One region of the Staphylococcus capitis subsp. capitis genome, then DNA from elsewhere that is predicted to be linked to it. Evidence: riboswitches for the same ligand, from Rfam matches in the RefSeq annotation. Region 1 holds a riboswitch; each other region holds the start of a gene.

Region 1 (7,635 bases):
AAGCAGGGTTCTCAGCGTCGTAATACTTTTCAGCTAAAGTAAGTAAAGGACGTAAGTTAATGCCATAAGCATCTTCAATAATATCTAAGTTATCATAGCGCGCACAGATACGAAGTAAGTTAGCTAAACATACTTTAGAGCCTGCATAAGCGCCTATCCACAACACATCATGGTTACCCCATTGAATATCAACTGAATGATAGTTTATGAGTGTATCCATAATCTTGTCTGGTTTCGGTCCACGGTCATAAATATCACCAACTACGTGAAGATGATCGACTACAAGACGTTGGACGGTATATGATAAACCGATAATAAGATCGTCAGATTGTTCTAATTCAATAATTTGGTTAACTAAAGTTTCATAATAGGGCTTTTTATTATGAAATTCATTACTTTTATATAGTAGCTCTTCAATAATATAAACAAATTGTTCAGGTAAAGCTTTACGTAGTTTAGATCTAGTATATTTTGATGAACAATATGTAATGAGTTCTATCAGACGTTCGATAGTAGTGATATACCATACGTTGAGTTTACCTATGGAATCAAAATTATTTTTTACTAATTTTAATTTTTCTTCTGGATAATACACTAAGGCTGCTAAGTCATCAATCTCTTGTTGAGATAATTTATTTTCGAATATATCATTGATTTTTGCGCGAACGTTTCCTGAACCATTACGTAAAACGTGCTGGAAAGATTCATATTCACCGTGTAAATCACTCACAAAGTGTTCTGTGCCTTTAGGTAATTCTAAGATAGATTCTAAATTAATGATCTCTGTTGCTAATTTCTCAGCACTATCAAATTTTTGAGAGAGTAAATCTAAATATTTTTGTTTCATTTCACTTTCAGTAATAGGAGTCATGCTTAGTCACCTCTGTTAAATATTTCCATCACATATGCATTATTTTAAAAAGTAACGCGCTTACATAAATTATCTTTAAAATGTAGTGTTTTTTCAATGATAGCGTACTAAAAATTTTAATTTGTATGAAAAAGCTGAGTAAGCCCTAAATAAGGCTTACTCAGCTAAACTTATTTAACATTTTTGCGTCTTTTCATGAAGTAACGGATAACGAAGTAAATAATAGCGATAATGATAATGACATACATGATACGTGAGTATGTATGAATGCCATTCATCAGAGCGCCGAAACTATCACTTAATAAGCGTCCAAGTAAAATAAGTGCGAAATTCCAAATTGTTGTTCCTAATAAGGAAAGGATAGTAAATTGAACTACATTCATACGGTTAATGCCAGCTGGTATAGTAATCAGCACACGTAATACTGGTACGAAACGACATAAGAAGACAGCCCATGCGCCATATTTTTTAAACCAATCATTGGCGCGTTTTAAATCTTTGCTTTTTAATTTCATCCATTTACCATGACGGTCCACAAATCGATATAATTTTTCCTCAGATATAAGTCTACAAATATAGTACAAAATGAGTAGACCAATAAACGAAGCTATAGTAGCAATAATTAATAGTGTCCATATAGATAAGTGGGATTTCACTGATAGTAAACCAGCAAAGGTAAGAATAATCTCTGAAGGAACTACAGGTAAGACGTTCTCTAATAAGATTAAAATAAATATAGCGGTATAGCCCCACTTACTAATAAACTCTGTAATAATCTGTTCCATTAATAACTCGTTTCTCCTTTAAATTAAGCAATGTTAATACATTGTATGTTAATTATAATAGATAATAACAATAATTGCTTAAAATTGATAATAAAGGCAAACCTAATTTGTACGAAATTATCGAATAGATTTGATTAAAGTATGATATAAACCACTAGCTTCTTCATCACTATGAACCCCGTAAGCATTCATACGTCCATCTTTAAATAGAGTAAATTCATAATTTTCATATTTGATAAGTTTAGCGAATGAAGTAGCTTTTACAATATTTCCAGGGAAATGATTTGAGTAATCAAATGCATGTTTAGGCATTCTAAATAGGTACGTATGACCACACATTTGCTCAATAGTATTTTCTTGTTTTGTTTCTAATAAGTCATATTGATGGTTTTCACACACTGGGCATTCATCATTCTTCAATATATCTACGTTCATCGCTTTATAACTAAGATCAAACGCATCGATGGTAATCATTTGCTTTGAAAATCCTTTTCCACTTAAGTAGCGAATCACTTCAGCCACTTCATAACTTGCTACAATTGAGACAATAGGTGGGAGAACACCATTAATAGCACAACTTTCTCCAGTCTCAGGTATGGTTTGCATGAGACATTTTAAACAAGGACCTTGGTAATCAATGCCGTAAACAGTTCCTTTACTACCTACAGCTGCTCCATAGACCCACGGTATTTCATACTTATGACACACTTCATTTATGAGAAATCTCACTTTAAAATTATCCATTCCATCAATAATAATGTCTGGATTAATCTCACTTACGATATCCTCAATATTTGAAGAAGTGACTTCAACATCATAAGCAGTAAGAGTGACTTCTGAGTTGGTTTGACTCACCTTATTTTTTACAGCTTCAACTTTAGAAACAAGATGATAGGCATCTTCTTCGTCATAAAGCGTTTGACGATGTAAATTTGATGTTTCAACGATGTCCATGTCTATAACTGTAAGATGATTAGCACCCATGCGAGCAAGCTGGTCTATGATATGGCTCCCTAGAGCTCCAGCACCAAAGACAAGTATTTGTGATGTAGAGAGTTGATGTTGTCCGTCTTCGCCAAAAGGGTGAAATCTCGTTTGTCTATCGTAGCGTGACATTATAGAAAACCTAAACCTTCAGTAGGGCTTGATGCTTGTGCAGTATATTTTACTGGTATACGTCCAGCTTCGTATGAAAGTCTACCCGCATTAATTCCAAGCTTCATTGCTTCAGCCATTTTAACAGGATCTTTAGCTGCAGAAATCGCTGTGTTGAGTAATATACCGTCAGCGCCTAGCTCCATTGCATGACATGCATCTTTCGGTGAACCGATACCTGCATCAACAATAACCGGTACATTTGCATTTTCAATAATATAACTTAAATTAAGTGGATTATTAATACCACGACCAGTTCCAATAGGGGATGCAAGTGGCATGACTGCATGTACACCTAGTTCTTCCAAACGTTTCGCCAAGACGAGGTCATTTGAGATATATGGACATACGATATATCCTTTTTCTAAAAGTACCTTACAACCTTCATATGTTTCAAATGGATCAGGAAGTAACGTTTCGTCATCGCCAATAACTTCAACCTTAATCATGTCACATACACCTGCATGGTTAGCAATTTCAGCAATTCTAATTGCTTCTTCAGCTGTTTTAGCACCTGCTGTATTCGGAAAAGTAATAAAGTCTTCTAAGTTAACGTTAGCTAAAGGATTAGGTAAATCACGATCATATAAATTCATACGACGAACAGCAAAGGTTAAAACATTGGTTTCTGAAGCTGCAATCGCTTGTGATTGAATATCTTCATTGTCAAATTTACCAGTACCTAATAATAAACGAGATTGTAATTCTAAATTTCCAATTTTAAACATTTTATCCGCCTCCAACAATTTCTAATAATTCTAATCGATCATCTTCTCTAACAGTATGTTCATGATACTTATCTTGTTTAATTAATTCTTTATTGAATTCAACGATGACGCGCTTAGGATCTAATTCTAGCGCTGTTAAAACATCATAAATTGATTGTTCTTGGTCAAAGTTGAATGAGTCTCCATTAATAATACACTTCATAATTGTTCCTCCTTTTCACACTAAAGCTTGAATAACGGGGTGGTTTAATGCCAGAAATTAACCAATTTGCTATATCGCGTCCAATTACGGGAGATAATAAAATCCCATTACGGTAGTGCCCTGTAACAACGAACAAGCCATCATCAATTTGATCCATCATTGGCATTTCATTATTCGTGTAAGGACGAACACCTGACCATTCTTTTAGAACACGACTATTCTTAAGTTCTGGAACACGAGCGCTTGCATGATCTAAAAGCCAATTTAAACCGCCTTTTGATGTGCCTACAGAGTAATTGTTAAATTCACTTGTTGCTCCTATTAAGAAACGATTGGGTTGTTTTGGAACGATATAACATCCATTAGTCATAAATAATGTCTCTTTAAGTTCTAGTTCATCATGTTCCAGTAATAGAACTTCGCCTTTAACTCCAATGACTTCTCTAGGAAGAGAGTAGTTTTTTAATAATTGAGAGGACCAAGCACCACTTGCAATGATCACTTTATGTGCTTCAATAGGTGACATTTGGTCAGTACACACAGCGTAGTAGCCATTTCTTCTATCAATCGATTGAACCTCTTGGTGATAATATCGTGTGATGTGATGTTGTTGTAACGATTTAAACAAAGCTTTCGTGTATTTATTAGCATTGATTTGACCATCATTTGGTATATGAATTGCGCCATAAGCTGGTTCAACATTCCCATTGGTAAGCTGTATAAGTTCATCATTGGATAGTAGTTTGACACTAGAATCCATTTGTCTAAGGAACTCATATTGACGTGTGAGTGATTCGAGGTCATCTTCTTGGTTAGCAATCTTAATAAGTCCTGAATCTTTGAACTGTATGTCGATTCCAGTCTCATTTAATAAAGATTCGCTTAATTTAGGAAACATCCCACGCGATTCAATGGCTAATTTATATAAATCGTTATCTTCAATAAACTCATTTTGTGCTCCTAACATGCCTCCAGCTTTATATGAAGCATGTTTACCTGGAACATCTCGGTCGATGATCGCGATGTCATAATTTGTTGCGCTTAATTGTCTAGCAATTGACATACCTATGACACCAGAGCCAATAATAAGTACATCATGCATGTTGCAACCACTTCCTTCTTAATTCCTTAATTTCTTTTAAAGACGCATTCATGAAAAATGAAATAGCACAAATACCATCAAATCCATATTCCAGCTTTGAAATCGTTTGTTCAGAAATTCCTCCGATAGCATAAATAGGTATAGGTAGAGTTAATGCTTCTACAATTTCATCATGTGAACGTGGCGCGTCATGCGGATGTGAGGGAGTAGGGAAAATATGACCGTAAAAAACATAATCAATTCCTTCATCTATACATGTATAAATAGTATCTATGCTATGTGTGGACATACCCACTTGGATTTCTGGATGTGATTTTTTATATGCAAAAGCTGTTTTAACATTTTCTTTAAAATGAATACGACTAAGGTTTAATTCTTCTAATAATGCCGTGTCACTATGAATAATCATTTTATCCTTAGGAAAACCTTGGTTAATGAGTTGAATCAAAATCTTCTTTAATTCATTTTTTGGCATAGACGTCCGAATTAATAGGGCATCAATACCTTCCTCGATATTTAAGAAGTGTTCTAAGTCTTGTGTTGTAAGTGTCTTATCGTAAGTTATTGCGATAAATATGTGCATCACCTCAAATTTATAAATAAAAAAACGCTACCTCCCTGAATGGGAAATAGCGCTTAAATCATCTATATAAGTCCTAAAACTCTCTTGTCGCCACTTCCCTACGCCAGTATGAACTGGATCAGGTTCTAGGAATTATAAAGTCACTTCTTTACTCTCAGCCCTAAACAAAGGCACTTCCAGTGGATTGATATGAAATTGTATCAAAAAATTTCAAACTTTTTCTTTGAATTCAGTTTACTATTTTTAGGAATATTCTTCAAACTTCTTTAGCTTTTATTAATCATATTCAATTTATGCATAAAATTACATATATGCTTCATATAATGAATAAAAAATAATTACTTTAATGTTTTAAGCTACTCAATTTTATAAAAAATATGGTTTTAGACACCATTATATAAGTGAATCTAAATCACATGCTTAAAACTGGAGATTCCAGTAAAATATACGAAAAATATACATTTTTTAAAGAAATTTCGTCTAAACTATTGTAACCGTTTTCACAACGTGCTATATTATATAAAAATTGTAGCGCTACAACTTTAAAAAGTTGTTCTAAAAAGGGTAGTTTTAACAGTCATCGCAGGGAATTTCTGAAACTTAACGACATCTTATATAGAAACAACATAATTTAAATGGAAGTAGGAAACAAATATGAATGAAAAACGCAGTAATGTACGCTGGTATTTTGCAATTGGGTTCTTCCTCATCGGTGTAATTGCATATATGGATAGGTCTAATATTTCATATATTGCAGCTCCAATGATGAAAGATTTAGGTATGACAAAAACACAATTTGGTTTATTAGCCTCATTTTTCTCACTAGGTTATGCATTTATGCAAGTGCCTTCTGGAATGTTATCTGAGAAATTTGGTCCTCGTAAAATGATTACTATAGCTCTCGTATGGTGGAGTGCATTCACAATTTTGACAGGTATGATTAAACATCACGGTTTATTATATTTTGTAAGATTTTTATTCGGAGTGGGTGAAGCCCCAATGTACCCATCGAATGCTGTATTTAACTCATTTTGGTTTGCTAAAAACGAAAAAGGAAGAGCTTCGAGTGCTCTTCTAGCTGGGTCTTATTTTGGACCAGTACTAGCACCGATTATCACAATTGCAATTGTTAATGCCTTTAACTGGCAAGCAGCATTTTATATCTTTGGTGCAGTTGGTACTGTTATGGCTATCTTATGGGCAATCATTGCTAAAGATTTACCTGAGCATCACAAAATGGTAAGTGAAGCGTAGAAGAAATATATCACTGAGCATCGTGATATTGTTGCAACTGAAAAGTCTTTACCACCTTGGAAACGTTTCTTAAGTCACTTTAGTTTCTATGCAATTGCACTACAATATTTTGTAGTACAATTCGTTATCGCATTATTCTTAATTTGGTTACCAACATATTTGGCTGAGCAATATCATGTGGATTTCAAAGATATGGCAATCAGTTCATTGCCATGGTTGTTTATGTTCTTCCTTATACTCTCAGCTGGGGCAATCTCAGACAAAATTTTAAATTCTGGGCAGTCACGATTTGTAGCGCGTGGTGCGATTGCTATCGCTGGATTTGTAGTGTTCTCTGTATCAATCTTTTTAGCAGTTCATACTGATAACTTATACATGACAATTGTTTGGTTATCCTTATGTTTAGGTGGCGTAGGTATTTCAATGGGTATGAGCTGGGCAGCAGCGACTGACCTTGGTCGTAACTTCTCAGGCACAGTGTCTGGTTGGATGAACTTATGGGGGAACATCGGCGCACTAATTAGCCCATTACTTGCCGGTATAGTAGTCGATCAACTAGGTTGGTCAATGACATTACAATTATTAATTGTTCCTGCAGTTATAGCTGCTATTCTATGGTTCTTCGTTAAACCAGATCAACCACTTGTTGTAGATGAAGAACAATCAAATTAATATTTTTATCTCGAACATACTAAGATTCCCAAACCACTCATCTTAGTATGTTTTTTATTTTCTTCTGAATTTACAAGAGTTTAAAGCATGATGTTTCAGGTTATCTATGTATTAAACTGTTAAGAAGTTGAGGAGATGATTCATATGATTATCATTAATGCTAAGATTAAAGTTGATGAAAATAAACGCGAAGATTACTTACAATTAATGGCTGACTTAGTGGAACATTCTAGACAAGAAAAAGGAAATTTATTCTATCATCACTATGAAGATGTAAGCGAAG
Region 2 (7,635 bases), 1.2 Mb from region 1:
CTAAAGAACCTAGCAAGATTTTATCCTAATTTACCAAAACGTACATCGTGAATGCCAGTTAATGGTATATAACTTGATAGTATGAAAGACAACCCAATAATCATTAATACACATACAATAAATACTAAATCTTTATAAGAGAAAGGTGTCTTGTAATAGTATGTTCTAGGACCATCTTTAAATCCTTTAGATTCCATCGCAACTGAGAGTTGATGAGCACGTCTTATGTTTTGACTTAATAATGGAATAACTAAATGATTTAATCTTTTGAGCCCTTTGTAATTAGAGGCATCAATCATTTGGTATCTCATTTTTAATGAGCGTCTCAATTGTATTAATGAACTAATAATTAAAGGTACCATTCGAATCGCTGCCATAAAGGCATAAGCGATTTTAGGTTTGATTTTCAGATGTTGCATTAAACTATAAAAAATCATAACTATTTGAGATGTTAATGCAATCAGAATACCAAACATTGATACTGTTATAGTTCTTAAAGAAAGATGTAAGCCGCGAACAATACTTTCTTCACTGATTTGAACAATTCCAAATTTCACTAACATATGCTCGCCATCTCCATAAAGAATCATAAATAGTGATGATAGTAGTGCGAATAGGGTGGTAACGAGTATGAATAGACCTGTAATTTTAAATTCTGTGCCATTAAATAATAGTAAGAAAATGAACATGAGTAACACGATATAAATCATAAAATCGAAATTATGAATAAAAATTATAAAGAAAAACAGTGCTATCCCTAGTATCAATTTCGTAATAATATTTACATCATCAACAAAGGTGTGACGTTTCTTCCATCTTTCAAACAACGTGTTCACCTTCAATCTCTTTAAGTATGCCATCTTCAACATGTAAACGACGTGTTGGATAGCGACGAATAATTTCAGAATCATGTGTAACCATAACAATTGTTTGTCCTTGCTTAACACGTTCTTGGAAGAGTTTAATAAGCTGGAATGTATTATGACTATCCAAACCGAATGTAGGTTCATCTAATAACACAATTTGTGCTTTTGAACTAAGAGCAGTCGCTACGCTTAATCGCCGTTTTTGTCCCGTTGATATTTCAAAGGGATGATGGTTTTTCACTTGATCTAGGTGTAGCAATTTAAGCAATTGAGTGGTTTCTTGTTCAGCATTTTCAGGGTCTAAATGATTGTAATGAATGTAAATTTCATCATAGACAGAATTCGTAATAAATTGTAATTCTGGATTTTGATACACGAGATACATATGTTTCGCTGCTTGTTTTATCTTTTTCAATTCTTCGTTTTTATAGGTCATTCGGCCTTTATATTTTATTAATTGAAGTATCGATTCGAGTAAAGATGTTTTTCCAGCACCATTTTTCCCTGTTATAGTTAGCCATTCTCCCTTATGTAATTCAAGTTCATCTATAGAAAAGAGTGTTTGTTTACCACGCACAATTTGACCTTGTTCAAATTTAAATAAGGTATGAGAAGGTTGATCACCTAGATTAATAGGACGTGGCGCATTATTCCAGGCTTTGGGATGCCATACGCCATACTCAGTTAGTAAATGTTCATAATCATTAAGGATGTGTTGAGGAGTACCATCAGCTATGATCTCTCCTTCATAATTCATTAATAGTACACGATCGACATGTTGCCAGATGTGTTCAACCTTATGTTCAACTATTAATACTGTTTGATCGTCCCACAATTCTATTAATTTCTTCCATAAATCCTCAGTTGCCTGCACATCTAACATTGCAGTTGGTTCATCTAAGAATAAGGTCTTCGCTCTTTGTAAAATGGTTTCTACTATAGCTAATTTTTGCTTCATGCCTCCGCTTAGATGATTGACATAAGTTTGATCAGAAACTTTTAAATTCACTGATTCAAGCGCTTTTTTTATCTCATTATCCATTTCACTACGAGGGATTTTACGATTTTCTAGCACAAAAGCTAACTCTTCGTATACCTTAGGCATACAGAATTGCGTATCAGGGTCTTGGAAAATAACACCACTTTGACGATCGATATGTAATTCATCATATTTCATTGGTAGTTCGATTAAATTAGGAACAATACCACTTAGTACATTAAGTAATGTGCTTTTACCCGATCCTGATGGACCGAGTAAAAGCACTTTTTCTTTATCATTAATCTCAATATTTAAGTTATCAAATATTTTTCTATCCCCGTTTGGGTATTTCAAGCGTAAATTTTTTACTTTTAACAATTAAAAAATCCCCTTATAGGTTGTCATAATCATGTTTAGAAGCAGGTCTGAAGAGTTTAGTAACTCCCGTTTTGTCGAGTGCTTTAACAAGCCAATATGACACTAACCCTGTGATAACAATTCCGCTAATTGCGCGGAATAAAATGTATAAAAATAAGTTCCATCCAGCAACTTCATTTAAATAACCGTAAAAATAATCTACAGGAAAAGTAGCGAGAGCAGTTACGAGACCAGCAAGCATTGCTACTGCTGCAGAACGAGATTGATATTTAAAAATTGCAAAAATAATTTCACAAGCTACACCTTGTAATAAAGCATAGATAATTGTAGGTATATCAAATTTACCCATTACAATGGTTTCTCCAGCTCCAGCAGCGAGTTCAGCTAAGATTGCGATACCTGGTTTTGGAATAATTAAGTAGCAAACAACTGCTGCCATGAACCATACGCCATATGTAAGTTGCTCTAAGTGGATACCTGCAACTTGCGTAATATTGTAGAAGAACCACCATAAGTTATAGATGATTGCAAAGACTACAGAAATTAATACAGTTACAAGTATTTCTGATAGTTTTAAACCTTTAGACATTGTGTCTCCTCCTAAAAAAACGCACAACCCTCCCTAGGAAAGTTGTGCGTCAGAAGATATATCTTAATGAAGTAAGTTCATCTAGATTCTATAGTTAACTACACTTTCCTACGCTAGTATCTAGCTAGATCAGGTTCAAAGGGTTTGAGGGATTCCTCATCTCAGTAAATATACACCCCTAGTGCGTCGATATTTTTAATTTAACTTAAATGTATGATTTTTCTGTTGTATTGTCAAGGCTGTTTAAAGACATGGATAAATAAGTTAGTAAAGTTTTTAATTAAAAAAACTCTCAAAGCAAAAACTTTGAGAGCGCTTCATGATTACGATATATAAAAATTAGTCTAATGTATCTTGTACATCTTTTTTAGTTTGTTCAATATCATCAGTCTTTTCTTCATTTTGCTCTTTTAGTTTTTCTTCTGTTTCTTTCGCTTTTTCAGCTGATTTCTTTTCAAATTCTTCTTTTCCCATAGTATTTCCACCCCTTATATAGGAATAATAGTTTACACATTAAGTTTACCCCGTTATTCTATAGATAAACCCTAATAGGTCTCTAGACGTATTTCATGGTTAATTTAAAGACAATTATAATATCTTCATATATAATAACGTTTGAGGTGAACAGTATGTCTTTTCTTAGGAAACACACCGAGATCATATTTAGCTACATTATCGGTATCGTTTCACTTTTCACAGGTCTCATCATTCTAATTAACTTACCATTAATAAAACAATTCAATGGTGACAAAAAAGTTAATACTCATGTACATAATGTATGGGAATTTCTTAATGCATTCTTCGCTGAAATTATAAAAGTGATGAGTAGGTTTATAGGTAGTTTCCCAATTATAAGTGCCATTATCATTATTTTATTTGGTATCTTAGTTATGCTTTTAGGTCATACTTTATTTAGAACTATAAAATATGACTATGACATATCCATTTTCTTCTTAGTTATTGGTATTATGTATTTTATCATTACATTAATATTAATGACTCAAGTTTATGGTTTCTTCGCAATTGTGTTCATTATACCGTTCATCGTTCACATTGGTTACATTGTTTATAAAGATGAATTAAATAAAAATAACCGTAAAAGTCACTACATGTGGATTATTGTGACATATGGTATTAGTTATTTAATTACACAAATTTTTTTATACGGTCGTATAGATGCGAATGAAATTGAATCAATAGATATTTTAAGTGTGAACACATTCTTCATTATAATGTGGTTATTAGGCCAAATGTCTATATGGAATTTCTTATTCTTAAGACGCTCATTACCATTAACTAAAGAAGAGTTAGGTGAGGAAGAACCTGAACTTTCTAGAACAAATAAAGGGAACGTATCTAATCAAACTAAAGTTCACTTAAAACAACTACAAGATAAGACAACAGAATATGCACGTAAGACTAGAAGAAGTGTAGATTTAGATAAAATAAGAGCTAAAAGAGATAAATTTAAAGAGAAAGTTAAAAATATTGTAGATATACAAGAAGATGATATTCCAAATTGGATGAGAAAGCCAAAATGGATTAAACCAATGTATGTTGAGTTGTTCTGTGGCGCTGTTATATTATTCTTTACATTCTTAGAATTTAATAACCGTAACGCCTTGTTCTTATCAGGAGAATGGGAACTTTCACAAACACAATATGTCGTAGAGTGGGTAACACTCATCTTATTACTATTCATCATTATTATCTTTATTGCTACGACTTTAACTTATTACTTAAGAGATAAATTTTATTATCTACAGCTCTTTATGGGTAGTATTTTATTCTTTAAATTCTTAACTGAATTTATCAATATTATGATTCACGGTCTATTGTTATCAATTTTCATCACACCAATTTTACTGCTAATGTTAATTGCAATGATTGTTGCTTATTCATTACAGTTAGGAGAGAAACCATAATTCATTAATAAAAGTCATTGTTATTGTTTATTCAATAGCAGTGGCTTTTTTAAATATAATTACAGACTGATATTTGTTAAAATAATTTTTGAAATTGTGCATACGGTTTATTTTTAGAAAAAGAGAATAGAAAGTGAGGTAAAGGTGAAAATGAAAATAGCAACGTTGAACAAAGGTAAAGAAACGAAATATCTTAATCAATATCCTTTAATAGATGAGGAAGATATTTACCAACATGATCACTTAAAAGAAGGGGATTTAGTTAAGATTGTGACTGATCAACAGCAATACATTGCTACTGGTTATGTTGGCCGTCAACATAAAGGATTGGGTTGGGTATTAAGCTACGATGAGAATGAAGACATTAATACTCAATTTTTCGTAAAATTATTTGAAAAAGCATTAGATGAAAGAGAATACTATTTTAATATTGATGGTACAAATGCTTTTAGACTTTTTAACGCTGAGGGTGACGGCGTTGGTGGTTTAACAATCGATAATTATGATAGCCATTTATTAATTCAATGGTATTCAAAAGGAATTTATAAATTTAGATACCTTATTTTGGAAGCAATTAAAATGGTGTTTGGTTTTACATCTTTATATGAAAAAATGCGATTTAAAGATACAGAGTATACAGGGGGATTTGTTGAAGGTGAAGCACCTGAGTTTCCAATTACTATTGAGGAAAATTTCACATTTTATAATGTAGATTTAGAAGATGGTTTGATGACAGGTATCTTTTTAGATCAGAAGGAAGTACGTAAGAAATTAAGGGATCAATTTTCCGAAGATAAAGATGTATTAAATCAATTTAGTTATACTGGGGCATTTTCAGTTATAGCAGCGCAAAATGCACGTTCAACTACAAGTGTTGACTTAGCAAATCGTTCAAGAGGCTTAACGGAAGAAAACTTTGGATTAAATGCTATTGATCCAAAATCTCAGTATATTTATGTAATGGATACATTTGATTATTATAACTACGCGGCACGTCATGGTCTTCAGTATGACACAATAGTTATTGATCCGCCAAGTTTTGCTCGTAATAAGAAAAAGACATTCTCTGTTCAGAAAGACTATGGTGCCCTTATTAAAGGAGCTTTGAGTGTATTAGCTCCAGAGGGGTCATTACTATTATGTACAAATTCAAGTGCATTTTCTTTAAAGGCGTTCAAAAATGTGATTAAAAAGACATTAGATGAAGAGGGTGTTGAGTTTGAAATAAGAGAAGTAATGGGCCTTCCTAAAGATTTCAAGACACATCCTCATTATAAACCTTCAAAATATTTAAAAGCCGTGTTTATAGATATTAAGCATTAAATTTTAGAATAATGGGTATAAGATTTTATTGAAACAAAACAAAGAAAGGATGTTTGAATTTGGGTATTAGAAGTAAATTCACAAATGATATTACAAACAAAGTAGGCAATGAACTTTTAAATATAGAAGAAATTAAAGAAAAAAATAACTTACCTAAGACTAGAGAAGAACTTGAGCGTCGCCGAGAACAAGCGCTAACTTTAGTTAAAAAGAAATCTATACTTTCTTCAGGTGCAAGTATTGTACCTATTCCAGGATTAGACTTCGGTGTGGATATCAAATTAATGAGAGACATTATTGAGGATGTAAACAAAATTTATGGTCTAGATCATAAAGAAGTAAATTCATTGGGTGATGATGTGAGAGAAAGAGTGATGTCTGCAGCAGCAATTCAAGGTAGTCAATTCGTAGGAAGAAAAGTTTCAGAAGCACTCTTAAAAGTTGTTATTAAAGATGTAGCTAAACGTGCAGCTGCGAAACAAACAAAATGGTTCCCGGTTATCGGTCAAGCTGTTTCAGCTTCAGTTAGTTACTACTTTATGAATAAACTGGGCAAAGATCATGTTGAAAAATGTGAAAAAGTTATCAATAACCTATAGTAAGTGATATAATTTCTAATGTAGTGAAATAATGATACTGAAACCGGTTTTAAACGAATTGAATTTAACAATCGGTTTTGGTAAAGTTATTGTATAAAATATATGTTAGATTGTAGTAATATTGAAGATTCTAACTATACGAAGGAGAATATAATTATGGAACAAAAATCATATGTAATTATCGACGAAACAGGGATTCACGCTCGCCCTGCTACAATGCTAGTTCAAACTGCATCAAAATTTGATTCAGATATTCAATTAGAATATAACGGTAAAAAAGTTAACTTAAAATCAATCATGGGTGTTATGAGTTTAGGTGTAGGAAAAGATGCTGAAATCACTATTTATGCTGACGGTAGCGATGAAACTGATGCTATTGAATCTATCAGTGATGTCTTATCAAAAGAAGGATTAACTAAATAATTATGTCTAACTTAATTAAAGGGATTGCTGCCTCTGATGGTGTAGCAATCGCAAAAGCTTACTTATTAGTAGAGCCAGATTTATCTTTTGACAGTAATGAAAAAGTCACTGATGTAGAAGGCGAAGTTAATAAATTTAATCAAGCTATCGAAGCATCTAAAGTTGAATTAACTAAGATTAGAAATAATGCTGAAGTTCAATTAGGCGCTGATAAAGCAGCTATTTTCGATGCTCATTTATTAGTTCTAGATGATCCAGAATTAATTCAACCTATCCAAGATAAAATTAGAAACGATAAAGTTAATGCGGCTACAGCATTAAGTGATGTAACAACTCAATTTGTTACTATATTCGAGTCTATGGATAATGAATACATGAAAGAACGTGCGGCTGATATTAGAGATGTTTCTAAACGTGTTTTAGCGCACATTCTAGGTGTAGAATTACCAAACCCAAGTATGATTGATGAAAGCGTTGTTATTATTGGTAACGACTTAACACCTTCAGATACTGCACAATTGAACAAAGAATTCGTTCAAGGCTTTGTAACTAA
Region 3 (7,635 bases), 370 kb from region 1:
TTGCTAGACTCGGACATGCAATTGTAGCGTTACCTGGTGGTTGTGCAATTGGTAGTAGACCGATTGAACAACATATCAAAGGATTTGAAGCACTAGGTGCCGAAATTCATTTAGAAAATGGTAATATTTATGCTAATGCTAAAAATGGATTAAAAGGTACTCAAATTCATTTAGATTTTCCAAGTGTAGGAGCAACACAAAACATTATCATGGCAGCTTCACTTGCATCAGGAAAATCAATTATTGAAAATGCTGCTAAAGAACCAGAAATTGTAGATTTAGCCAACTATATTAATGAAATGGGCGGTAAAATTACTGGTGCTGGAACAGATACAATCACTATACACGGTGTTGATAAATTACATGGTGTAGAACATTCAATCATTCCAGATAGAATTGAAGCGGGAACATTATTAATCGCCGGTGCAATCACACGTGGAGATATCCTTGTTCGAGGTGCCATCAAAGAGCATATGGCAAGCTTAGTATATAAACTTGAAGAGATGGGGGTTAATTTAGACTTCAAAGAAGACGGTATTCAAGTTTCTGCTGAAGGTGACTTAAAGCCTGTTGATGTAAAAACATTACCACATCCAGGTTTCCCAACTGATATGCAATCACAAATGATGGCTTTATTACTTACAGCAAATGGGCATAAAGTTATTACTGAAACGGTCTTTGAAAATAGATTTATGCATGTAGCCGAGTTCAGAAGAATGAATGCAAATATTAATGTTGAAGGTAGAAGTGCTAAAATTGAAGGAAAAAGTCAATTACAAGGCGCACAAGTTAAAGCTACAGATTTAAGAGCTGCAGCAGCATTGATCTTAGCAGGTTTAGTTGCGGAGGGTACTACTCAAGTTACTGAACTTAAACATTTAGATCGAGGCTATGTAAATTTACATGGAAAATTAAAAGACCTTGGTGCAGATATCAAACGTATTAATGATTAAATCATTTTTAAACATCAAAGTTTACATTTCGGAGGTTTAATGTAATGGAAACAATTTTTGACTATAATCAAATTAAACAAATTATCCCTCATAGACAACCGTTCTTATTAATTGATAGAGTTGTTGAATATGAAGAAGGAAAACGTTGCGTGGGTTTAAAGCAAGTTTCTGGTAATGAACCATTTTTCCAAGGGCATTTTCCTGAATACGCAGTAATGCCAGGTGTATTAATAACTGAAGCACTAGCTCAAACTGGAGCCGTAGCGATGTTAAACAATGAAGAGAATAAAGGTAAAATAGCTTTATTCGCTGGTATTGATAAATGTCGTTTCAAAAAACAAGTGACACCTGGTGATACGTTAATGTTAGAAGTAGAAATTACTAAAATTAAAGGTCCAATCGGTAAAGGTAGTGCGAAAGCTACAGTCGATGGTCAACTTGCTTGTAGCTGTGAACTAACATTTGCTATTCAAGATGCTTAAACTATTCCTTATTATAAAAGGAGTGTATCAAGAACTAATTGAGATGAATTAGTTCCTTTTACACTCCTTTTTTTATTTATTTAATTTCTTTCAAATTTTTCTTCTTTTAGTTTAGGTTTAGATTGCATCATTCGATTAAAGGTCTTCTTAAGCTCTTCACCAGTTAAACCATCATCTACCAATTCCTCTAGTAAGCTTTCGGCATAGACTTGTCTTAAAGTATAAATATGACATTCCAAAACAACAGACATTGATTTTTTAAAATTAGCGACATTTTTAACCGTAGCATCAAATAAAGCTGGATCATTTGCAGGTCTAGTGATGACTACTCTAATATCTAATAATTGTTTATCATCCATATATGTTTTAAATGTTTCATAGTGCTCATTTGAAATAATAATCTCAAGTAACCAGCCTGTTCCACTACCTTCTTTATTTATAATAACGCCATCTTCGATTTCATATTCTGAAACGCCACCATTCTCATTTACAATTTGAAACCGAACAGCCTTAAATGTTTTCATTATTTCACATCCCAATTGTTTTTTAAATATACAATAAATTAAATTATAAGCAGTTATGAACTTAATTAATGATTATTTTCTTTAAATATATCAAAAACATACTACAAATAGCTATCATTTTAAGGGTATTTGTAATTTTGACCAAATTATAACCCGTCAATTATTATGTATTACAAGAAGGAGGTGACACATGTTAAACAAAATAGTAATAGTAGGAAGGTTGACTAAAGATGCTCAAATTTATGAGAAGGAGGATAGTAAGGTCGCAACATTTTGTGTAGCAACTGAAAGAAATTACAAAGATGAAAATAATGAAATATCAAGTGATTATTTATTGTGTAAAGCTTTCGGCAAAACAGCAACCAATATCGAAAAATATACTAGTCAAGGTACATTAGTAGGTATAACAGGACAAATGCGTTCAAGAAAATATGAAAAAGAAGGACAAAAGCATTTTGTAACCGAACTATATGTAGAAACAATTAAATTTATGTCTCCAAAAACTAAACATAATGAAATCCTCTCTCAAAATCAATACGATGAAGACACTTATCATTCAGACGACATTGAAATTATTAATATTTAAAAATTAATTCTCTCCCTAAACTCCATCCTATTTTTAATAAAAATTAAATTATCCTTTTCTTTCAATTATACTCAAGCGACCTACTTTGATCGGCCAATATTAAAGTAAGGTCGCTTTTAATATTTAAGTCATCAATCATTCAATCAACTTATAATTATCTGACAGATTTCAATTATATTACAAACTTGTTTAAGAATCGATACAATCTCAAAACTGTCATGACAGTTTTGAGTAGAAATTTAATTCCAATTATAATTAATATTCATTGTAATTCGAGTGTAAAAAAGAGCTTGTTTTTTTTATTTCACTGTAACCTACACTGTTTATACAGATGTTAGAGTAGTACTTGTAAATTAGTTAAGAAAACAAATCACTTTTAGGAGGATTTTTAATAATGAAAAAGACAATTATTGCATCATCATTAGCAGTAGGATTAGGCGTTGTAGCAGGTAATGCTGGACACGACGCACACGCAAGTGAAGCAACAAACGTTGATAAAGCAGAATTAGCTCAAAAAGCTCAATCAAATGACCAATCATTAAACGAAAGCCCTATCCAAAAAGGTGCTTATAACGTAAACTTTGATTACAATGGTTTCAATTATCACTTTGAATCAAATGGTACTCACTGGAGCTGGAACTATGCACAAAATGGTCAAGCTACTCCACAACAAGATGTAAGCAACCAAACTTCAGCTGACCAAGTAAGTTCACAACAACAAACTAGCCAAGCTCAACAAGCTCAACCAGAACAAACTTCTGCTCCACAAACTGAGCAAACTCAACAACCACAAGCTAAAGCAACTACTTCTTACAGTGCACCAACTAACAACACTGCAAGTAGTCAAGCTTCATCAAACCAAGCTTCAAGTGGTTCATCAGTAAACTTAAATTCACACTTAAAACAAATTGCTCAACGTGAATCAGGTGGCGACATCCACGCTATCAACCCTTCAACTGGCGCAGCTGGTAAATTCCAATTCTTACAATCAACTTGGGATTCAGTAGCTCCAGAACAATATAAAGGTCAATCTCCAGCTAACGCTCCAGAAAGCGTACAAGACGCTGCAGCAGTTAAATTATACAACACTGCAGGCGCTAGCCAATGGGTAACTGCATAATTTAAATATATGATTATTAACCATCTTCTCAATATGAGAAGATGGTTTTTTTATTTAGAAGCACATTTAATTGATTTAGTGAGAGTCGTTTGATAATGTAATTATTGAATTAAATAAATATTAACTACTAGGGGAGCCACAAGGCTGAGATGATATGATTCAGACCCTTATAACCTGATTTGGTTAGTACCAACGTAGGAAAGTAGTCTTTATCAAATAAGCATCGCTATGCCCAGATTTAGCTACTTTTCATTGTTGGAAAGTAGTTTTTTTATTATCCAAGGAGGCTTATTTAATGAAATTTTCACAAGAATTAAGGGAAGAAGCTCAACCAATTATTGAAAGAATTTACAATGATAACTTTATTCAAGAATTATTAGCTGGGACTTTACCTAAACAAGCAGTACGTCAATATTTAAGAGCGGATGCATCATATTTAAAAGAATTTACAAACTTATATGCCTTACTTATTCCAAAGGTTCACACTATGCAAGATGTAAAATTCTTAGTCGAACAGATTGAATTCATGTTAGATGGTGAAGTAGAGGCACATGAAGTACTGGCTGATTATATCAATGAATCTTATGAAGAAATTGTTAAAGAAAAAGTTTGGCCACCAAGTGGAGATCACTATATTAAGCATATGTATTATAATGCTTATGCTCATGAAAATGCAGCATACACTATAGCTGCAATGGCACCTTGTCCTTACGTATATGCAGTTATAGCTAAGCGTGCGATTAAAGATCCTAAATTAAATAAAGATTCAATTACCGCAAAGTGGTTTGATTTTTATAGTACTGAAATGGATCCACTTGTTGATGTTTTCGATCAATTGATGGATCGTTTAACGGAAGAATGTACTGATAAAGAAAAGCAAGAAATCAAAGAAAACTTCTTGCAAAGTACAGTACATGAGCGCCATTTCTTTAATATGGCTTATATCGATGAAAAATGGGATTTTGGAGGAGAAAACCATGAACAAGCCTAAAATAGCATTAACGATAGCTGGAACAGATCCCACTGGTGGCGCAGGGGTAATGGCTGATTTAAAATCTTTCCATTCATGTGGCGTATACGGTATGGCAGCAATCACTAGCATTGTCGCTCAAAATACTCTAGGTGTTCAGAGCATTCATAATTTGGAAACAAGTTGGGTACAAGAGCAACTTGATAGTGTTTTTGATGATGAATTACCACATGCTATAAAAACAGGAATGATTGCAACTAAAGAAACAATGGAACTGATACAAAGTTATTTGAAAAAGTATTCAGATATTCCTTATGTTATTGATCCTGTTATGTTGGCGAAGAGTGGAGATTCACTCATGGACGATGATACTAAATCTCACTTACAAACTACCTTATTACCTTTAGCTGATGTTGTAACACCAAATATTCCTGAAGCAGAGGAAATTACTGGTTTAAAAATAGATAGTGAAGACAATATCCGCAAAGCAGGAGATATTTTTATCAATGAGATTGGTAGTAAAGGCGTTGTTATTAAAGGTGGTCATTCTGCTGATTTAAATAACGCTAAAGATTTCTTATTTACGAAGGACGATTTTTATACTTTTGAAAATAAACGCTTCGATACTAAACATACACACGGAACTGGTTGTACATTTTCAGCAGTAATCACTGCAGAACTAGCTAAAGGTCGTTCTATATATCAAGCAGTAGAAAAAGCTAAGTCGTTTATTTCAATGAGTATTGAACATACGCCTGAAATTGGTAAAGGAAGAGGTCCAGTGAATCACTTTGCATATTTAAAGAAGGTAGGTTTAGATGATGAATAATTTAGAAAGATTACGTTCAGAAAATCCACTTATTGTTTGCTATACCAATGACGTTGTTAAAAATTTTACAGCTAACGGGTTACTTAGTTTAGGAGCAAGTCCAGCAATGAGTGAAGCACCTGAAGAAGCAGAAGAATTTTACAAAGTGGCAAGTGCATTAGTGATTAATATAGGTACACTAACTCATGATAATGAAGAAGATATCATGAAAATAGGGAGAATCGCTAACGAACAAGGTACGCCAATTGTCTTCGACCCCGTGGCAGTAGGCGCGTCTTCTTACAGAAAACAATTTTGTAAGAGATTTTTAGAACAAATTGAAGTTTCTGTAATAAAGGGAAACGCATCAGAACTACTTACGCTTGTTGACTCTCAAACTACGATGAAAGGAACAGATAGTGATAGTTCACTTGATGCAGTTGAAATTGCTAGAAAGGCCCATAAAAATCTCGAAACAGCAATTGTCATTACAGGTAAGGAAGACGTTGTCGCACAAAATAATCAAATTGTTAAACTTGCTAATGGCTCACCTCTTCTAGCTAAAATTACCGGTGCAGGTTGCCTTTTAGGTGGAGTAGTGGCAAGCTTCTTATTTAGAAATACTCGACCAGAAATTGAACAGTTAATTGAAGCGGTTAGTGTGTACAATATTGCTGCAGAATTAGCTGAAAATAAAAACCATGTCCATGGCCCTGGATCATTTTTACCAGAATTGCTCGATCAAATGTATCAAATTGATGAGACAACATTTGAAAAATATGTACATAAAGTAGAGGTTTAATCTTATATGTTTAGCTCAGAGCAATTACAAGTATATTTTATTTGTGGAACTCAAGACATACCAGAAAATAGAACCATTGAACAAGTACTTGATGAGGCTTTGAAAGCCGGAATCACTATGTATCAATTTCGTGAAAAGGGCCCATCATCTTTAATAGGTGAAGAGAAGAAACAGTTAGCAATAAATTTAAAACGAAAATGCGAGAGATATCACGTACCATTCATTGTCAATGACGATATAGAGTTAGCAAAATATATTGATGCTGATGGTGTTCATGTTGGTCAGGATGATAAAGAAGTTAAAGATTTTGCTATGCAGTTTAGAAATAAAATTATAGGTTTGAGTGTGGGTAATTTAGATGAGTATCAACAATCGGATTTATCTCAAGTGGATTACATAGGTGTAGGGCCTATGTATACCACTACGTCAAAAGATGATGCTAACGCTCCTGTTGGTCCTCATATGATTACAAAATTGCGAGATTATGTTGGAGAATTACCTATTGTAGCAATAGGTGGTATTAATGAAACAAATATTGAACCAATTGCTGAAGCCGGTGCTGATGGCGTTTCAGTAATTTCTGCAATAACTAGAAGTAAGAATATTGACAAGACTGTTAAGCATTTTCGTAAATACTTTAATTAATCAATATATTTTTCCACTTTTTGTTTTCTACTATAGTATGAGTATGATAAAATGAATCCTATGTGAATATTACAATAGAGGTGGAAAAATGAAGAAAAAAGCGTTACTACCTTTGTTTTTAGGGATAATGGTTTTTCTAGCAGGGTGTGACTACTCTAAACCTGAAAAGCAGGACGGATTCTTCTTTAATACATTCGTTCAGCCAATGAAACATCTCTTACAATGGTTAGGAAATGATGTATTTAATAACGACTATGGACTAGCGATTATTATCTTAGTTCTTGTTATACGTTTAATCTTGTTACCATTCATGTTATCAAACTATAAAAATAGTCATATGATGCGTGAAAAAATGAAAGTAGCTAAGCCAGAAGTTGATGGTATTCAAGAAAAAGTTAAACGTGCTCGTACTCAAGAAGAGAAAATGGCGGCAAACCAAGAATTGATGGAAGTTTATAAAAAATATGATATGAATCCGATGAAGAGCATGCTCGGTTGTTTACCAATGCTTATTCAAATGCCAATTATCATGGGATTATATTTCGTATTAAAAGATAAACTTGTTAATGGACTTTCTGATCATCCACATTTCTTATGGTTTAATTTAACTAAACCAGATATTTGGATTACGATTATTGCCGGTGTTCTTTACTTTGTTCAAGCATATGTTTCAAGTAAAACGATGCCTCAAGAGCAACGCCAAATGGGATACATGATGATGATTGTTTCACCAATCATGATTATT
Region 4 (7,635 bases), 650 kb from region 1:
CTTCTTCGTTGAAAATGGAAAAATAGTCACACCTGCATTAAATGGAAGTATCTTACCAGGTATTACTAGAAAATCAATTATTCAATTAGCTGAAGACTTAGGTTACGAAGTTGAAGAAAGAAAAGTTTCAATTGACGAATTATTCGACGCTTACGACAAAGATGAACTTACAGAAGTATTTGGTGCAGGTACTGCAGCGGTTATTTCTCCAGTAGGTACGTTACGCTATGAAGACAGAGAAATTGTTATTAATAATAATGAGCCAGGTGAAATCACTCAAAAATTATATGACACATATACTGGTATTCAAAGCGGTAAATTAGAAGATAAATATGGTTGGAGAGTTGAAGTCCCTAACTATTAATGTGTTATACACTGAAAGAGCTTTCTCATTCGAGAAAGCTCTTTTTTGTGAAATAAAGAAACCATAATCCACTTTTCTATAATTATTGAAGTCTCTATATTACAATAATATGTAAATGAATGTACTACAAAAAATCATTTTCAGGAGAGAAGTAAAAATGGAATGGATATTATTTGATAAAGATGGCACGCTAATAGAATTTGATAAGAGTTGGGAAAAAATCGGTGTGCGCCTTGTTGATAAACTATTAGAGACATTTCCTGTACACGACAAAGAAGTAGCACACCGTCAACTTGGAATTGTTGACGATAAAATTGTTCCTGATTCAATTATGGGTTCAGGATCATTAGGAGATATGATTAAATCTTTTAATAAAGTTACTGGAGAAGATACATCTGATTGGGCAAGAAATACTAGCCAAGAACTTGTTGATACTCGTGTTCCTGAAAATAATTGGATTGAAGGTGTACAAGAGACTATTCAGGAACTTAGAAACGAAGGTTATAAAATTGGTATTGTCACTAGTGATACCAAAAAAGGCGTAGATCAATTTCTAGAAGAAACGCAATCTAAAGAATTATTTGATTTAATTATTTCTACAGAAACTCATGCTGAAGAAAAACCCAATCCAAAAGTGTTGAATCCTTTATTTGATGCTTATGATGTTTCACCAGATCAAGTTGCTATCATTGGTGATACTACAAATGATATGAAAACTGCGGTAAACGCTAAATTAGGTTTAAGTATAGGAGTACTAACTGGTATCGCAAAAAGAGAGGAACTTCATGAAGCGGATGCGGATGTCATTATTGACAGTGCTAAAGATGTAAAACAAATTTTAGATCAATATAAAAAATAGCAAAATTAATTAAAAAGCATGGATATTTGAGTGAGTTCAAGTAACCATGCTTTTATTATATTTGTCTTTAAAAAAAGAGGTTTCACTCTACATTTAAATTTAGATGTAAGTTTTAATCGATATTTTCTATTAAACATCATACATTAATTCATTGTTAACCCACCATCAACAGTTAAATTCTGGCCAGTGATACCACTTGCTTCATCAGAAGCTAGATAAGCAACCATATTTGCTACATCTTGTGGCGTAGTCACTTTTTTGAGCGGTGTCGTTTGAGCGATTAAGTCGAATACCTCAGGCGTCGTTACTGCACTAGCATCAGTAGTTTTTAATAATCCCCCAGAAACCACATTGGCTGTTACACCATATTGACCTAGCTCTGCAGCGATATTACGAGTAAAACCTATTAAGCCAGCTTTAGCAGTCGTGTATTCATGATAGGGGACGACTGGATTTTGATATAGATTTGTTCCAATATTAATAATTCTGTCTGCCTGTTTTTCAATAAATTGAGGTATGACACTTTGTGTAACATTAAATGCAGCTTTTAAAGTGCCATCAAGTTGTTGTTGATAATCTTCACAAGTTAAATCTTTGAAGTTCTTTTGTTGGTTTGGATCAAACTTAAAATTAACTAGTGCATTATTAATAACAATGTCTATATTACCAAAATGTTCCTTTGCAACTTTGACCATTTGGTTAACTTCGGCACGTTCTGTCACATCAGCTTGAATTGCAATTGCTTTTTCATTACTAATATTCTCAATCAATTTTTCAGCTTTTTCTCTGCTATGTTTATAATTCACAACAACGTTATAACCTTTATTAATTAATGTTTGAGCAATTACCGCTCCTAAACCACGGCTACTTCCAGTAATAATTGCAGTTTTTGCCATTTTTAATCCTCCTAAAATTTTTTAAAAAAAGAAGCGCAACTTCCGTAAAAAAGTTGTGCTTCTTAGTCATCACATATTATGACAAATTAATATTAAGAGCGTCATCACACTTTCCTACGCTAGTTTAAACTAGATTCAGGTTCAAAGGGTTTGGATAGATTCCATCTCAGTTAAAAACACCCCTAGTGTAATTCATTAACTTGTAGTATTAACCTATATATAATTAGATCGGTTGTCAAAAAATAGAATATAAGCAAAGTTTCAATTCACTTTAAGGTCTTGTATCAACTTGGCGATGAGTCTGGATGATATGAGCTATTTTATCGATAATTGGGTCTAGTGAATCCAGATTTTCGTGAATATCATACTCATTAATATTGACGCGCACCACTGGACAAGCATCAAAATTATTAATCCAATCATCGTAACGTTTGAATAATTTTTTCCAATATTCAGGGTCTGTATTAATTTCCATATCACGACCACGTTGCTTAATACGATCAATCACTTCATCATAATCACATTCTAAATAAATTAACACATCTGGTTTAGGAAAATAAGGTGTCATTACCATAGCGTTAAATAATTCTGAATACGTGTGAAAATCTTCCGGGCTCATTGTACCTTGTTCTTCATGCATTTTCGCAAAAATATCAACATCTTCATAAATAGAACGGTCCTGTACGAAGCCACCACCATATTCAAACATACGCTTTTGTTCTTTAAAGCGTTCCGCTAAAAAGTAAATTTGTAGATGAAAACTCCAACGCTCAAAATCATGATAGAATTTATCTAAATAAGGATTATGATCAACATTTTCAAAAGAAGTTTTAAAATTTAATTTATCAGCAAGCGCCTGTGTTAATGTTGACTTTCCGACGCCCACAGTACCTGCAATAGTGATAATCGCATTTTGAGGAATACCAAAATTATTCATCTATATTATCTCCAATCATTGGTTTTATTAATTCTAAAATTTCTTTATAGTCGTCACTATTGTTAACAAAATCTTTCTCAGTTGTGTCAATACGTATGACATTCGCGCCCTCATTTTTCAAGGATTCATAATAAGCTTTATAATCTTGTTTCAGCTTTAATAAATAATCATCCTCAATAGTATGTTCAAAATTACGATTACGTTTAGCTATTCTAGCTTTGAGAACATCTAAATCTGCATCTAAAAAGATAATCATATTAGGCATTTCAAGATCTTCAGTCAAAATATCATAAATGCGACTGAATTTATCGAACTCTTTCGAATCTAATGTGTTATTTGCAAATATTTTATTTTTATGTATGTGGTAATCACTTACAACGCCTTGTTCTAACGCCTCGATATCTTGAATTTGTTTATATCTGTTACATAAAAAGAACATTTCTGTTTGAAAGCTCCACTTTTCTATGTCGTCATAAAAGTCTGATAGAAAAGGATTTTCGTCAACAATTTCTTTCTCTTCGTAATAACCAAGCGTTTGACTTAGCATTCGTGCAAGTGAAGATTTACCAACACCTATAGGTCCTTCAATTGCAATAAATGGTTTATTCATATTCACTTCTCCAAATGTTAAAATAGACAATGAGTATTGTACCATAAGTGAGGTATTGCAACACATATGAGAACTGATAAAGATTACATGCGTTTAGCAATCAAAGAAGCTCAGAAAGCACAAGCTCTAGGGGAGGTGCCCATTGGAGCTGTCATTGTTAAAAATGATCAAGTCATTGCACACGCTCATAATTTAAGAGAATCCTTACAACTACCTACTGCACACGCTGAACACATTGCGATTGAACGTGCATCTAAGGTAGTGGGTAGTTGGCGTTTAGAAGAATGTACTCTTTATGTCACCCTTGAACCCTGCGTGATGTGTGCAGGAGCCATCGTGATGAGTCGAATACCACGAGTGGTTTATGGTGCTGTTGATCCTAAGGGAGGATGTACCGGCAGTTTGATGAACTTGTTAGAGAAGCCTCAATTCAACCACAGAGCTATTGTTGAGTCGGGTATTTTGGAAAATGAATGCAGCACACTTTTACGTGATTTCTTCAAAAATATTCGCCAACAAAAGAAGGCACTCAAACAAGCAAAGATACAAAATGACACAAATTTGTTAGAATAATTGTGTATGAAAAGAGTGACAATACATGCTAACCTTTTCAAAAATTAAATTTAAAAACCTAAATTAAAAATAAATACCTACAAACGGGAAGAAACGAGGTCAACGAATGATAGAGCTAATTGCAACAGATATGGATGGAACGCTCCTTAATGCTGCACACGAAATTTCTCAAGAGAACCAAGAAGCGATTAAATTTGCACAAGAACATGGTATCACTGTTGTTATCGCGACAGGGCGTGCATTTTACGAAGCGAATACACCAGTTGCTGAAACAGATTTAAAAGTACCATATATCTGCTTGAACGGAGCCGAAGTTCGCGATGAAACGTTCAATATTATGAGTACATCTCATCTTAATCATTCTTTAGTGAGTAAGATAACGTCTACATTGAAAGAAAAAGACATATATTATCAAGTTTACACAAATAGAGGGATTTATACGGAAAATCCTCAAAGAGACTTAGAAATTTATATTGATATCGCTGAACGTGCTGGTCAAAAAGCAGATGTTGAGAAAATCGAGAACAGTATTCAAAAACGTATAGATAATGGAACTTTAAAAATTGTTGATAATTATGACAAAATTGAAGATATTCCTGGTGAATTAATCATGAAAATTTTAGCGTTCGATTCTGATTTAGAAAAAATTGATCTTGTAGGTCAAGAATTAGCTCAATCACCAAACCTTGCAGTTTCTTCATCTTCAAGAGGTAATTTAGAAATTACACATTCAGATGCGCAAAAAGGCATAGCTTTATCTACTATTGCGAAACAACTCGGCATTGATTTAAAAGATGTCATGGCACTAGGGGATAACTTAAATGATGTCTCAATGCTTGAAAGAGTCGGTTATTCGGTCGCAATGGATAATGCTGCACCAGAAGTTAAGACAGTCGCTAAGTATGTGACTGATTCAAATGAAAACAGCGGAGTCGGTAAAGCAATTAAGAAATTTTTAAAAGAAGAGAATCAATTAACATAATTAAGAGGTGTAAAAGATGAAAGGATTAATAATTGTAGGCAGTGCTAGAGTAGGTTCTCATACTAATGCTTTAGCTAAATACCTTATAGGTCAATTAGATGAACATGATGTTGATGTAGATATATTTGATTTAGCTGAGAAACCAATTCATCAATTAGACTTTTCTGGTACAACACAAGCTGCTGAAGATATTAAAAATAATGTTAAAGAGCTTCAGGATAAAGCAATGGAAGCGGATTTCTTTATTCTTGGAACGCCTAATTATCATGGCTCATTTTCTGGCATACTTAAGAACGCTCTAGATCATTTAAATATGGATTATTTCAAAATGAAACCGGTGGGTCTCATTGGAAATAGTGGAGGTATTGTAAGTTCAGAACCATTATCACATTTAAGAGTGATTATACGCAGTTTATTAGGTATTGCAGTTCCTACACAAATTGCTACACATGATTCAGATTACGCAAAATTAGACGATGGCACATTATACTTAGAGGATAGTGAATTCCAATTACGTGCAAAATTATTCGTAGATCAAATCGTTTCATTTGTAAATAACAGTCCTTATGAACATTTAAAATAAAACGTACAGTTATACAATATAATTTTAAATAAAAGTAGCAGTAAGAAGGTTCTTAATTAAAACCGGCTTACTGCTATTATTTTTATGGGCTGATATTCTAAAATCTATGTATTGATATCATTTATTAATTGTTGCCATCTATTTATAATGGCATCCTTACTAAAATTTTTGGATGATTCAATACTATTTTGAGCATATTTTTGTTGTAATTCCGGTTCTTCCAGTAGAGCCTTCACAGTTTCATATAGTTGATCTTCATTGTTAAACTCTACTAGTGAGCCATTATAATCAGGAATAATTAATTCACCTGGTCCATATTTAATATTATAGCTAATAGAAGGAACACCATGCGATTGAGCTTCTAATAGTGCTAATGAGAATCCTTCCATATTACTTGTAATTAAATTAACATATGCTGTTTTAAATTCTTCTGTTAAGTCATTAAGAAATCCTCTTAAAAATACATGATTTTCTACATGATAATCATTAATTAATGTTTTAAGTTTACTTTCTTTAGGCCCAAAACCATATAAATGTAATTCAATTTTGGGGAATAACCCTTTTAATTTACTAACCAGCTTAATTTGTTGTTCTAATTGCTTTTCAGGGGAGTATCTTGCTACAGAAATTAATTTTTGAGATGTATATCCTATATTATGTTGTGATGTACTTTCAGAGAAACCTACAGGTATCGCATAAACTGGAATACAGTCCTTAATTCTATGACGTACATCTTCGGCTTGTTGCTCCGTTGAAACTACTATGGCTTTGTAGCGTTCTAAATGATCGAAGACGCCTTTATAGACATTTTTAATCCTTGAATGCATCAAATCATTAATATCTTTGACATGAGTACTATGCAAAACGGCTACAACCGGTATTGTATGAATTGTAGAATTAAAAACATGCGATGAAATTAAATTTCTGTCACTAAAGAAAAGATCACCACTGCAATAAATTTGTTCTATGAAAAATGCACTTAACTCAGTATCATTATTGAAGAAATACGTTCTCCCCTGATGATGTAATAGTATTTTCTTAGCTATATTAGGTTCATTTGAATCAATATCATAATATTTCTCTAATTTAACTTCTCTTTGAGGAGAATAGTAAAACTCCGATTGAATTTTTTGATCAGTTGATAAAATTCTAGTACAACTTAAGAATCCTCGAGTATCATAAAGCTCTCTTTTGATTTTCCTACGAGATGTATCGAAATAATTAAGATAATCAAGTTTTTTATAAGTCTCATCTGTAAAATGGGCATACATTATAAAGTTGTTACCATCATAAACGCGTACATCATTAGAATGTTCAACATACTTAATTGTGTATCCACAATCATGCTGCCAATCATGTAACCAATTTTTACTATTTATCGATTCAATATTTATAGTTACTTGCGTAGCTTCTTGAAAATAATCGTACATATTTATGTAATCTTCATGCATTAAATAATTTGATGCTGTATCAGTTAAGTAACGATTCCATGCTAATAGAATAACTTTTGATGAATATTTATTTTCTTTAAAAAGGTTTAAACGATTAATAATAGCTTTTTCAATACCTGTGATTTTTTGACCAATATTGTTTCCTACAAAATAAAACATTCGATACCTCATCTGTTTAATTTATTTTACAAATATTATAGCATAATAAAATCTTCAAATATTAAATAAACTAAAAATAAAAATTCAATAATATTAAAAACATTCCTATTCTACTTAGTCCGAAATTATTAACCTCCTTATCTATAGCACTTTTTTAACACCTCAACATTCTGAATATTTAAAATAATGTTAGCGCTTACACTCAACTTTATGATAAACTT

What was found. A riboswitch is a leader RNA that binds a small molecule or an ion and turns the genes downstream of it on or off. The one in region 1 is predicted to bind thiamine pyrophosphate.
Region 2: linked by a shared signal. The riboswitch ahead of V6C74_RS08475 (ECF transporter S component) and the one ahead of V6C74_RS02045 (thiamine phosphate synthase) in region 1 are both predicted to bind thiamine pyrophosphate.
Region 3: linked by a shared signal. The riboswitch ahead of tenA (thiaminase II) and the one ahead of V6C74_RS02045 (thiamine phosphate synthase) in region 1 are both predicted to bind thiamine pyrophosphate.
Region 4: linked by a shared signal. The riboswitch ahead of V6C74_RS11055 (3-oxoacyl-ACP reductase) and the one ahead of V6C74_RS02045 (thiamine phosphate synthase) in region 1 are both predicted to bind thiamine pyrophosphate.

What each region holds. Positions count from the first base shown of each region.
Region 1 is NZ_CP145263.1:413,890-421,524, forward strand. Features, by position in the region: gene V6C74_RS02015 (fructose-1,6-bisphosphatase) at 1-871, opposite strand, end outside; gene V6C74_RS02020 (DedA family protein) at 1,042-1,656, opposite strand; gene V6C74_RS02025 (thiazole biosynthesis adenylyltransferase ThiF) at 1,774-2,772, opposite strand; gene V6C74_RS02030 (thiazole synthase) at 2,772-3,539, opposite strand; gene thiS (sulfur carrier protein ThiS) at 3,541-3,741, opposite strand; gene thiO (glycine oxidase ThiO) at 3,725-4,843, opposite strand; gene V6C74_RS02045 (thiamine phosphate synthase) at 4,836-5,426, opposite strand; TPP riboswitch at 5,505-5,614, opposite strand; partial or broken gene V6C74_RS02050 (MFS transporter) at 6,081-7,352, shown strand; gene V6C74_RS02055 (putative quinol monooxygenase) at 7,497-7,635, shown strand, end outside.
Region 2 is NZ_CP145263.1:1,702,232-1,709,866, reverse strand. Features, by position in the region: gene V6C74_RS08485 (energy-coupling factor transporter transmembrane protein EcfT) at 21-827, opposite strand; gene V6C74_RS08480 (ABC transporter ATP-binding protein) at 820-2,223, opposite strand; gene V6C74_RS08475 (ECF transporter S component) at 2,237-2,812, opposite strand; TPP riboswitch at 2,901-3,002, opposite strand; gene graF (glycopeptide resistance-associated protein GraF) at 3,152-3,286, opposite strand; gene V6C74_RS08465 (hypothetical protein) at 3,442-4,737, shown strand; gene V6C74_RS08460 (class I SAM-dependent rRNA methyltransferase) at 4,888-6,060, shown strand; gene V6C74_RS08455 (hypothetical protein) at 6,120-6,659, shown strand; gene V6C74_RS08450 (phosphocarrier protein HPr) at 6,816-7,082, shown strand; gene ptsP (phosphoenolpyruvate--protein phosphotransferase) at 7,085-7,635, shown strand, end outside.
Region 3 is NZ_CP145263.1:784,508-792,142, forward strand. Features, by position in the region: gene murA (UDP-N-acetylglucosamine 1-carboxyvinyltransferase) at 1-953, shown strand, start outside; gene fabZ (3-hydroxyacyl-ACP dehydratase FabZ) at 998-1,435, shown strand; gene V6C74_RS03925 (YwpF-like family protein) at 1,516-1,959, opposite strand; gene V6C74_RS03930 (single-stranded DNA-binding protein) at 2,150-2,545, shown strand; gene V6C74_RS03935 (transglycosylase family protein) at 2,940-3,665, shown strand; TPP riboswitch at 3,785-3,883, shown strand; gene tenA (thiaminase II) at 3,961-4,656, shown strand; gene thiD (bifunctional hydroxymethylpyrimidine kinase/phosphomethylpyrimidine kinase) at 4,643-5,464, shown strand; gene thiM (hydroxyethylthiazole kinase) at 5,457-6,245, shown strand; gene thiE (thiamine phosphate synthase) at 6,252-6,890, shown strand; gene yidC (membrane protein insertase YidC) at 6,979-7,635, shown strand, end outside.
Region 4 is NZ_CP145263.1:2,205,771-2,213,405, reverse strand. Features, by position in the region: gene V6C74_RS11065 (branched-chain amino acid aminotransferase) at 1-364, shown strand, start outside; gene V6C74_RS11060 (HAD family hydrolase) at 522-1,223, shown strand; gene V6C74_RS11055 (3-oxoacyl-ACP reductase) at 1,367-2,119, opposite strand; TPP riboswitch at 2,214-2,313, opposite strand; gene V6C74_RS11050 (deoxynucleoside kinase) at 2,391-3,056, opposite strand; gene V6C74_RS11045 (deoxynucleoside kinase) at 3,049-3,666, opposite strand; gene tadA (tRNA adenosine(34) deaminase TadA) at 3,733-4,239, shown strand; gene V6C74_RS11035 (Cof-type HAD-IIB family hydrolase) at 4,346-5,221, shown strand; gene V6C74_RS11030 (NADPH-dependent FMN reductase) at 5,238-5,804, shown strand; gene V6C74_RS11025 (glycosyltransferase) at 5,909-7,414, opposite strand.